DNA from 3 places in the Listeria sp. MAN/IMW/UF555 genome. Region 1 is predicted to be linked to each of the others. Evidence: riboswitches for the same ligand, from Rfam matches in the RefSeq annotation. Region 1 holds a riboswitch; each other region holds the start of a gene.
The links. A riboswitch is a leader RNA that binds a small molecule or an ion and turns the genes downstream of it on or off. The one in region 1 is predicted to bind S-adenosylmethionine.
Positions count from the first base shown of each region.

Region 1 (3,669 bases):
TGATTGCTTGTTTATTCTTTGCATTCTTTTATCGATTGATGCGTCAGCGGATATTAAAAAAACAACTACGAACGATTAATTTTGCTTTAAATGATGGAAAGCCGGTTGATACAGAAAGTTTTGTCCCGGAAATTCAAGAACTTGAGCGAAACATTGAAAATATGCGTGAACGACAAAATAAATTAATGAAAAAGGAAGAACAGGCGCAGCAAGCTAGGAATGACTTGATTACGAATGTCTCACATGATTTGCGGACGCCTTTAACGTCGATTTTAGGATATTTAAGTTATATTCATGAGGATCGTTATCGTGATGAGATTGAGCTGCGTTATTATACGGAACTTGTTTACGGAAAAGCGCGTCATCTGCATAAACTGATTGATGATTTATTCTCTTATACTAGGCTTGATAGTGTTGATTACCAATTGAAAAAAGACGAACTAGACATCATTGAATTACTCAGACAATTAGTAGCAGAATATGACGGACGAGCTGCAGAACGAAATATGCAGATAATCGAACATTTTGATGCCAATAAACTCATCATTGGTGGCGATGGTAACCAAATTATGCGTTTGTTTGAGAATTTATTTTCCAATGCGCTTAGATACGGAGAAGGAAATAAACAAATTGATGTAAGCGCGAAAAAAGAAGATCATATGGCTGTTGTGCGGGTCACTAATTACGGTGAAGAGATTCCAACCGTTGATTTGCCTTATTTATTTGAACGTTTTTATAAAGTAGATAAAAACCGGACAACAACGGGGACTGGTTTAGGCCTTGCAATTGCTAAGTCTATCGTTGAAAAACACGGCGGAATTGTTACCGCAGAAAGCAAACATCGCAAAACAAGTTTTATCGTCAAATTGCCGCTCATTTAATCTTTAAAAATTCTTAAATGTTTCTTTCCTTGTGATTTATGTTCTTTCAGTAGAATATAAATCACGGAGGAGAGAAAAATGAAAAAACATATTGTTTTAATTGTTGTTGCTTGTATCACAGTCATTGCGGTATTTATGTACATAATTCAAGTCAATAGTAGCGAACTTAAATATCAAAATAGAGCTCAGATTAAAATAGCCTCTCAGTTAGCTAGCCAGGAACATTCGGGAGAAAATAATATTATTAGTGAAGTAAATTACAAATAGATGCGTATAAATAAAAAAGTTATTGACAAAGTGTGACGGAAAAGGTAATATGAAAAAACAAGAAACGTCACTATAGTCACAAATGAAGTGATATAATAATATGTAGAAATCTTATCCAGAGTGGTGGAGGGAAATGCCCTGTGAAACCCAGCAACCTAAACAATAATTCATTATGTGTTTAAGGTGCTAAGTCATGCAGAACAACGATTTGTTCTGAAAGATGAGAAGGAAGTTAGCCCATTTGAAAAAATGCTGCCTTTCTGCTCATTAGCAGGAAGGCTTTTTTGTATATCAGAATGTAGAAAAGGTGATAGAGATGATTACGTTACAGAACGTCGTAAAAGAATATACGTCCAGAAATAACAAAGTTCTCGCAGTCGACCATGTCGATTTAGAAATTGAACAAGGTGAGATTTTCGGAGTAGTTGGTTATTCAGGGGCTGGTAAAAGTACACTAATCCGAATGTTCAATGGATTAGAACTACCAACTGAAGGATCTGTTGAAGTAGATAACCTACTAATTAGCCAAATTCGTGGTAGTAAATTAAGAAAAGCGCGCCAACAAATCGGAATGATATTTCAACATTTTAATTTATTATGGTCAAGAACTGTTGCAGAAAATATCGCGTTTCCATTAGAAATTGCTGGTGTTCGCGGTGAGAAAAGACGTTTTCGGGTCAATGAACTAATCCGACTCGTTGGCTTAGAAGGAAAAGAAAACGCCTATCCAGCTGAACTAAGTGGTGGGCAAAAACAGCGCGTAGGTATTGCAAGAGCGCTCGCGAATAATCCTAAAGTATTGCTTTGTGATGAAGCTACATCCGCACTAGATCCACAAACAACCGATGAAGTTTTAGAATTACTGCTAGACATAAATAAACGCCTCAACCTAACTATCATCGTTATCACCCACGAAATGCACGTTATCCGTAAAATCTGTAATCGCGTGGCAGTCATGGAAAACGGGAAAGTTGCTGAACTCGGTGACGTACTAGACGTTTTCCGCCATCCTAAAGAAAAAGTAACGCAGCGCTTCGTCCGCCAAGTAACTGATTCAGACGAAACGGAAGAACTAATCCATCTATTACTCGATAATTACGCAGAAGGTAAAATCGTTAAACTACTCTTCATGAGTGAAAATGCAACTCAACCAGTTATCTCTCAAGTAGCAAAAGAAAATGATGTCTTGCTAAATGTCCTTCATGGGAACTTAACTCAAACGCAAAACGGCGCATACGGAACATTGTATGTCCAAGTTCTAGGCACAGAAGAAGCGATAGAAGCCAGTCTAACACAGCTACGTCAACTTAAAGTAGAAACGGAAGTGTTAGAACGATGACGAAATTACAAGAGTTATTTCCAAATGTTGATTTTCAAATGATGTGGGTTGCCACACAAGAAACGCTATATATGACACTTACTTCATTATTTGCAGTTTTTTTACTAGGAATCGTGCTAGGATTATTACTATTTTTAACCAATAATAAAAAACATGCCGGAGCGCGCATTTTATACTGGATCACAGCAATCCTTGTTAATGTGTTCCGTTCCATTCCTTTTATTATTTTAATCGTGTTACTTTTACCGATGACAAAATCGTTAGTCGGAACCGTAATTGGACCGAAAGCAGCACTTCCAGCTTTAATTATCTCAGCAGCTCCGTTCTATGGTCGGATGGTAGAAATTGCTTTTCGCGAAGTAGACAAAGGCGTTATTGAAGCCGCTAAATCCATGGGCGCGAATATGTTTACTATTATTGGTAAAGTGCTCATCCCAGAAGCCTTACCAGCGATTATTTCTGGTATTACAGTGACAGCAATTTCACTTGTTGGATTCACAGCGATGGCCGGCGTCATTGGTGCAGGTGGGCTTGGAAATACAGCTTATCTTGAAGGATTCCAACGTGGACAACCTGATGTAACGGTACTTGCGACAATTATTATTTTAATCATCGTCTTTATTTTCCAATTTATCGGCGACTTCCTAACAAAACGAACCGATAAACGCTAATCAATGTATATGAAGAAATTTATATAAAAAAACGCGGAATCCCCGCAAAAAAGGAGAGAATTTCATGAAAAAGGTTCTTGGTTTAATTTTCACATTAAGTTTAGTTTTAGTACTTACAGCTTGCGGTGGCTCCTCAGATAAAGCTTCATCTAGTAAAGACGATAATAAATTGGTAGTGGGTGCGTCAAATACACCCCATGCTCAAATCTTAGAACAAGCAAAACCAATCCTGAAAGATAAAGGGATTGACTTGAAAATTGTTAAATATACAGACTACGTTATGCCTAATAAAGCCCTAGAAGAAGGCGATTTAGATGCTAACTACTTCCAACATAAACCATATCTTGAATTAGAAGAAAAAGAAAAAGGTTACAAATTTGCTGATGTCGGTGCTATTCACATCGAACCAATGGGCATTTATTCTAAAAAAGTAAAAGATATTAAAGATTTAAAAGACGGCGCGCAAGTTTTACTTTCTAACTCAAAATCTGACTGGCCGCGTGTTATTGGG
Region 1 is NZ_JBZWZS010000004.1:44,236-47,904, reverse strand. Features, by position in the region: gene cesK (histidine kinase CesK) at 1-881, shown strand, start outside; gene AC4PG8_RS12390 (hypothetical protein) at 960-1,148, shown strand; SAM riboswitch class I at 1,257-1,375, shown strand; gene AC4PG8_RS12385 (methionine ABC transporter ATP-binding protein) at 1,465-2,487, shown strand; gene AC4PG8_RS12380 (methionine ABC transporter permease) at 2,484-3,158, shown strand; gene AC4PG8_RS12375 (MetQ/NlpA family ABC transporter substrate-binding protein) at 3,223-3,669, shown strand, end outside.

Region 2 (3,669 bases), on a different contig from region 1:
TGAAGTGAAACTAATTTTCCGGTCGCGATATATTTTTCAAGCAAATCTTGCGGGATGTCGAAACTAGCTTCCGAGCCAACAAAGCGTTTTGTTGTCGCATGTTTTGCTTTGGTGAAAATATCAAGAACGGTACCTTGCTCTACTAAATGTCCATTTTCCATCACAGCAACCCGGTCACAAATACGTTGAATGACATCAAGTTCATGTGTAATTAAGAAAATCGTAATGCCAAGCTCAGCGTTAATCTTAAGTAACAACTGCAAAATTGCTTCTGTTGTTTCAGGATCCAAAGCACTTGTCGCTTCATCGCTTAAAAGAATTTCTGGTTCATGCGCAAGAGCACGAGCAATCGCAACACGTTGTTTTTGACCGCCAGAAAGCTGACTTGGATAATTGCTTCTTTTATCCTCTAAGCCAACAATCGACAAGTATTTATTTACGCGAATCTCGATTTCGTCTTTTGGAACACCTTCTAATTTTAACGGTTTGGCAATGTTATCATAGACAGTTGCGGTTTTAAGTAAGTTATATCCTTGGAAAATCATACCAATTTTCCGACGAGCGACACGAAGTTCTTTACTTGAGAGGGTAGACAAATTCTTCCCGTCAATTAAAACTTGGCCGGCATCAGGACGTTCAAGCAAGTTGATGCAACGAACGAGCGTACTTTTTCCGGCGCCACTGTAACCAACGACACCGAAAATTTCTCCTTTTTCGACTGTAATAGAAACATTTTTGACGGCTTCTACGGTTTTTCCATTTACATTAAATGACTTTGAAACTTGATGTAATTCGATCAAAATAAAACAACTCCCTAGAATGCAGGTACTACAGACCCATTAAATTCTTTTTCAATAAATGCTTTTACGTCATCAGAATGGTAGTATTTTTCTAATGTTTTAACGACTTCATCATCTTTGTTTTCGCTACGAATAACAAATACGTTTGGATATGGATTGTCTTTTGTTGGTTCATGGTAAATTGCGTCTTTATTAATAGAAAGTCCAGCACCCATTGCGAAGTTAGTATTGATAGCTGCTGCTGCAACTTCATCTAATTGTGCAGGGATTTGAGAAGCTTCAAGTTCAACGATTTCAAGGTCAAGTGGGTTTTCAGCAATGTCTTTTTTTGTTGCTTTTTCTTCCACGCCATCTTTTAATTTAATAATGCCAGCATCTTCAAATAGTTTTAAACCACGGTATTCGTTACTTGGATCGTTTGGAACGGCAATTTTGTCGCCTTTTTTAAGATCTTTTAAGTCTTTAATATCGTTGGAGTAAACACCCATTGGGAATGCTACTGTTTTAAAAGCAACGTCTAATTTGTAGCCTTTATCTTTCTTTTGTTGCTCTAAGAACGGGATTGTTTGGTAGTTATTCGCATCGAGGTCACCGTCGTTTAAAGCTGTATTTGGTGTATTATAATCATCAAAAGTTTTGATTTTGATTTCAAGGCCGTCTTTTTTCGCTAATTTTTGAACTTCTTCAGCGATTTGTTGGTGAGGTCCTGCTGTTGTTCCAATGGTGATTTCTTTTGTGCTTAAGGCTTTATCGTCACTTCCGCCTCCACATGCTGCTAAACCTAGAATAAGGCTTGATGCAAGTAAAATTCCTAACCCTTTTGTTAATTTTCTCATCTTTTTTTCCTCCCTAGTATGTTGATTATTTATCCAGATTTATTCATGAAAGCAATAAAAAAACTTCTCTATTTAGAATAGAGAAGTGGAAAGTCGAACATATCCAGCTCCTCTCATCTACCAAAACGGAATACACCATTTTGCTGGAATTAGCACCTTCACTTTACGCTTAAATAAAGTTAGGTTGCCGGGCTTCATCGGGCCAGTCCCTCTGCCGCTCTCGATAAGAGAAAATATTTTAGAAAAACCTGTTAGTTAAAAATATACGCATTTTAAGATAATTTGTCAATGCTTTTTTAAGTTTAAAAAAAATCATACTGGACAAATACTTCAGAAAACTTTACTATTTTAATCAATGAAACTTGAAAAGGACGGGTGCCAAATGAAAATTTCCAAACGCTTGCAAAATTTACCAGATCAATTTTTTTCTAGCCTTGTAGAAAAAGTGGGAAAGAAAGTGGAAGAAGGTCATGACGTGATTAATCTAGGTCAAGGAAATCCAGACCAGCCAACACCCAAGCATATCGTGGAAGCAATGAAAACAGCTTCAGAAAATCCAATCAATCATAAATATTCGTTGTTTCGTGGAAAACAGGAACTTAAACAAGCCGCGGCTGATTTTTATGCGCGTGAATATAATGTAACCATCGATCCAAATACAGAAGTAGCCATTTTATTTGGGACGAAAACAGGGCTTGTTGAACTGCCAATGTGTTTAATGGATCCAGGTGACGTAATGCTTTTACCAGATCCGGGCTACCCAGATTATTTATCAGGAGCCGTTTTAGGAGAAGTTCAGTTCGAAACAATGCCACTTATTGCTGAAAATAACTTTTTACCAGATTTTAATAAAATTCCTGAAGAAATTGCGAAAAAAGCGGAGTTGATGTATTTAAATTATCCAAATAACCCCACTGGCGCGGTTGCTACGACTCACTTTTTTGAAGAAACGGTTGCTTTTGCTAAAGAAAACAATATCACGATTGCACATGATTTTGCTTATGGTGGTATTGGTTTTGATGGGAAGAAACCGATTAGCTTTTTAGAAACTCCAGGAGCAAAAGAGATTGGAATCGAACTTTATACGCTTTCGAAAACATACAATATGGCTGGCTGGCGCGTAGGATTTGCTGTTGGGAATAAAGACGTTGTCGAAGCAATCAACCTCATTCAAGATCATATGTATGTAAGTTTATTCCCAGGTATTCAAGATGCTGCAATTGAGGCGCTCACAGGCGATCAAACTTGTGTACAAGAATTAAATGCTCGTTATGAAAGCCGTAGAAATGCATTTATAGCTGCTTGTGATAAAATTGGTTGGGAAGCAATTGCTCCAGCGGGCTCTTTTTTTGCATGGATGCCCGTTCCAAAAGAGTTTACAAGTAGTGAATTCGCGGATTACTTATTAAATGAGGTTAGTGTAGCTGTTGCTGACGGAAGTGGTTTCGGAACTTTCGGTGAGGGTTATGTACGCGTAGGACTTTTAATGGATGAAAAACGATTAGAAGAGGCAGTGGCGCGAATTTCCAAGCTACATTTATTTGATAAAGTGGCACAAAATTAAGAGATTATGTGATTTTAAGAGAAAATAGCTTGTAATAATTCAGATAATTAACTGTATGTGTTATAATTGATTAGTAAGTCTATTCTTAGCATGTTGTTTTATGAAGACAGGCCGGAATTTAAAGTATTTAGTGAGATTTTTTTGCATTAAATAAAAAGTATCTGTCCCGGTTAAAGCCGGCGAAATCCAGGAATGAGAGGACTGTAAAAAAATGGCAGAAAAGAAAATTCTTGTAGTAGATGACGAAAAACCGATTGCGGATATAGTTAAGTTTAATCTAAATAAAGAAGGCTTTGATGTATATTGCGCCTATGATGGCGATGAAGCGTTAGAACTTGTAGAAGAAGTTCAGCCAGATTTGATTTTACTGGACATTATGCTTCCAGGTCGTGATGGTATTGAGGTATGTCGTGAAGTACGTAAGAAGTATGATATGCCAATAATTATGGTAACTGCAAAAGATTCCGAA
Region 2 is NZ_JBZWZS010000001.1:1,366,565-1,370,233, reverse strand. Features, by position in the region: gene AC4PG8_RS06840 (methionine ABC transporter ATP-binding protein) at 1-800, opposite strand, end outside; gene AC4PG8_RS06835 (MetQ/NlpA family ABC transporter substrate-binding protein) at 815-1,636, opposite strand; SAM riboswitch class I at 1,747-1,866, opposite strand; gene AC4PG8_RS06830 (pyridoxal phosphate-dependent aminotransferase) at 2,019-3,200, shown strand; gene yycF (response regulator YycF) at 3,412-3,669, shown strand, end outside.
Region 2: it holds a riboswitch for S-adenosylmethionine, as region 1 does, so the genes downstream of both, AC4PG8_RS06835 (MetQ/NlpA family ABC transporter substrate-binding protein) here and AC4PG8_RS12385 (methionine ABC transporter ATP-binding protein) in region 1, are expected to answer to the same signal.

Region 3 (3,669 bases), on a different contig from region 1:
AGTGAAACGTTCAAACCGCTTGGAGAAAAGTTCGCTCGTCCGGTAAGTCATCATTCCAACCATTCTTGCAGTAGCAAGGCCGCCCTCAGGTTGACCAATATAGTTGCCGCCATTAAAGTCGGGATCATTCAGAATCGCCATCCGCATAATTAAGTTATAGCCAATCGCATCAGGTCCGGCAGCAAGCGGGGAGGCGATGTTGATAATGCTATCTGTTATATCGGCATAATCAATCGCCCATTCAGTGGCTTGCATTCCACCCATCGATCCACCAATCACCGAAACAATCCTCGTAACCCCAAGTTGCTCCAAAAGTTCACGCTGCACTTTAATAATATCTTTAATTGAAAATCCGGGAAATTGTAACCGGAAAGGCTCGCCTGTTTTTGGATTAATCGAGGAGGGGCCAGTCGTTCCACTACAACCACCAAATACATTCGTACAAACAAGGAAATATTTGTCTGTATCAATCGTTTTCCCCGGACCAATATAATCATCCCACCAACCAGGGGCGTCATCTTCAAAATGTTTCGCCGCATGTGCCGTCCCAGTGAGCGCATGTTCTAACAAAATACAATTATCGCGTGAGGCAGAAAGTGTCCCATACGTTTCATAGCCAACTAAAACCGGACTTAATGTTTCCCCGTTTTCAAGTAGAAGAGGACTTTTTTGAAATAGTTCTTTTTGCTGTAAGGTCACTTCTCTTCACTTCCTCCTAAATTTGCTCTAGTGCTTTCGTTAAATCTTGAATAATATCATCCGCATTTTCGATTCCGATAGAAAGACGGATGGATTCTGGTTTAACGCCAGCTGTTAATTGTTGTTCTTCGCTTAGTTGTTGATGAGTCGTTGATGCTGGGTGGATTATAAGCGACTTGGCATCACCCACATTTGCTAGATGTGAGAATAACTCCACAGATTCGATAACCTTTTTCCCAGCCGCGTAACCACCCTTAACGCCAAAAGTGAAAATGGAACCAGGTCCTTTTGGTAAATATTTTTGGGCTAAATCGTGGTATTTGTTGTCTTTTAAGCCAGGATAATTAACCCAAGCAACTTTTGGATGGTCATTTAAGAAATTCGCTACTTGTTTCGCATTTTTCACGTGTTGCTCAAGTCGTAAAGATAATGTTTCTAGCCCTAAAATGAGCAAGAAGGCGTTGAACGGGGAAAGTGCGGCACCAGTGTCACGAAGGAGCGAGACACGGAGCTTGGTAATATAGGCCGCTGCACCAACGTCATTTGTATAAGACAGCCCGTTATAACTATCATCAGGTACAACGAGTTTTGGAAACTTCCCATTTGCCCAGTTAAATTTACCAGAGTCAATAACAGCGCCACCAATCGCAACCCCGTGACCACCGATAAATTTCGTTGCCGAGTAAACGACAATATCTGCGCCAAAATCAAATGGGCGATTTAAATAAGCGGTCGCAAAAGTATTATCAACAATTAGCGGGACATCAGATGCGTGCGCTATCTCAGCTACTTTTTCAATATCAATAATATTAATATCAGGATTCCCAATCGTTTCAATGAATACGGCTTTCGTATTTTCTTTAATTGCTTTTTCAAAATTTTCAGGTTCGTTAGGGTCGACAAAAGTAACATCAATGCCAAACGTTTTAAATGTATGCGAGAAAAGAGTGTGTGTGCCACCATAAAGTGTTGCCGCTGCGACGATATGATCTCCGGAACCAGCAATATTTAAAATCGAGTAAGTAATAGCGGCCATGCCTGAAGCCGTTGCAACAGCGCCAATGCCACCTTCAAGTAAAGTTAACCGTTCTTCTAAAACAGCTGTAGTAGGATTCATAATTCGTGTATAAATATTTCCGGTTTCCTGTAAACCAAATAAGGCTGCGGCATGTTCTGGGCTATCAAATGTATACGATGTTGTTTGATAAATTGGCACAGCTCTAGAATGCGTATCTCCGTCCGGTGTATGTCCGCCGTGTACTTGAATTGTTTCGAATTTATACTCATTACTCATAAAATCCACTCCTCTTTAATATGTATTTATCAGTAATTTCCATCAAAAAACCTCCCTAGCAGTATATAAGCCGCCAGAGAGGATAGAGTTTCCTAAACTTGGATTTCCGACTTATCTTTCAGAATATACTGCTGGAATTAGCACCGTGAAAATAAATTCCGGTTGCTAAGGCTTCAAAGGGCCAGTCCCTCCACCTTTCGTGATAAGAAAATACTATTAAATTAAGTTATATATTACGCTGGATGAAACAAATTGTCAACTAAGTATTTAAAAAGTCCAAAAATAGCACTTGTGTGTGGAATTTTTGTGACAAAGCTGTTTTTTAGACTAATATTTCATTTTAAAAAGGTTTTAAAATCCATTTTTTAGGCTATTATAGTTAAGACTAATTATATTTCATTAAAAGTGGGGTTAGATTAGCACAAATAAAGGGGAGTTGAAATAAAAATGAAGACATTTACACGTATTCTTGTTTTATTAGCAGGGATTGCGATGATTGTACTTGGAATTTGGTTCTTATTCCATCCGGCTATTTCATTATTAACATCAGCTTTTATGCTTAGTTTCTTATTACTGATTTCTGGTATTTTCCACACATTCTCTTACTTTTCAGACAGAAAATCACAAAATGTTTCTGGTTGGGTACTAGCTGACGGGATTTTATCCATCTTACTAGGTTTCTTGTTATTATTTAATGAATTTGCTGGACCAGAAATAATTGTATTACTTTTTAGCATGTGGGTATTATTCGCTGGTATCATGCGTACTGTTGGTGCATTTACAGCCAAGCAAAACAATATACAAGGTTGGGGTTGGATTTTAACCATTGGTCTTATTGGTATCGTTGTAGGATTTATCGCTCTGTTTAATCCAATTGTTTCTGTGATTGGAGCAATAATTGTTGTAGCAACATTCTTCATCGTTCAAGGTATCGGCGCAATCGCGACATTCTTCTTTATTGGTAAAAATAGTTAATAAAAAAGAAGCTATCTAACTAAGATAGCTTCTTTTCATTATGCATATTTTTACGAAATACTATTAGAAAAAAAGTATTCATTTTACACTCATATGTAAGGTTCGTGATTTTCTTTTAGTTTTTGCTTATGAATCTCGAAATTATTAACACGCCAAGGTTTTGGCGAAAGCGCAATAATTCCATCTTCTTCTAGCTTTCGCAGGTTAGTTGCAACGTAAGCTCGAGCTAAATTTAGATAATTTCCCAAGATTTTTTGGGTGAAATAATAGGGAATCAAACAAGAACCATCCGACTCGATTCTTCCAAATCTCTCCCCACAAGCAATTAATCCCGCTAAAACTTTCTCGCTAGAAGGTAAATTAACGTAACCTTCCCGTTCTAACATAGGTGTAACCATACTTTGCATAAGTGCATTCATTTGCCAAAATACATCTGGTGAGCTTAAGAGTTTATTCAAAACATATTTACGTTCAAATTGATAAACACTAACTTCACTAATAGACGTATAGTTTGCAGGTGATTTGGCTCCTCCAAGTAATGTAAGCGGACCGATAGAATCTTGTTTACCTAAGAAGCTAATAATACTATCTTCTTTACACGTATTTTTACTCATCGAAACGACCCCGTCTTCAATAATATAAAAGTAAGTTGTTTCCGCGCCTTCTGTTAAGATTTTTTGGTTGCGTCTAAAACGAATTCT
Region 3 is NZ_JBZWZS010000001.1:1,039,064-1,042,732, reverse strand. Features, by position in the region: gene metX (homoserine O-acetyltransferase MetX) at 1-699, opposite strand, end outside; gene AC4PG8_RS05270 (O-acetylhomoserine aminocarboxypropyltransferase/cysteine synthase family protein) at 716-1,993, opposite strand; SAM riboswitch class I at 2,102-2,202, opposite strand; gene AC4PG8_RS05265 (HdeD family acid-resistance protein) at 2,441-2,968, shown strand; gene AC4PG8_RS05260 (Crp/Fnr family transcriptional regulator) at 3,058-3,669, opposite strand, start outside.
Region 3: it holds a riboswitch for S-adenosylmethionine, as region 1 does, so the genes downstream of both, AC4PG8_RS05270 (O-acetylhomoserine aminocarboxypropyltransferase/cysteine synthase family protein) here and AC4PG8_RS12385 (methionine ABC transporter ATP-binding protein) in region 1, are expected to answer to the same signal.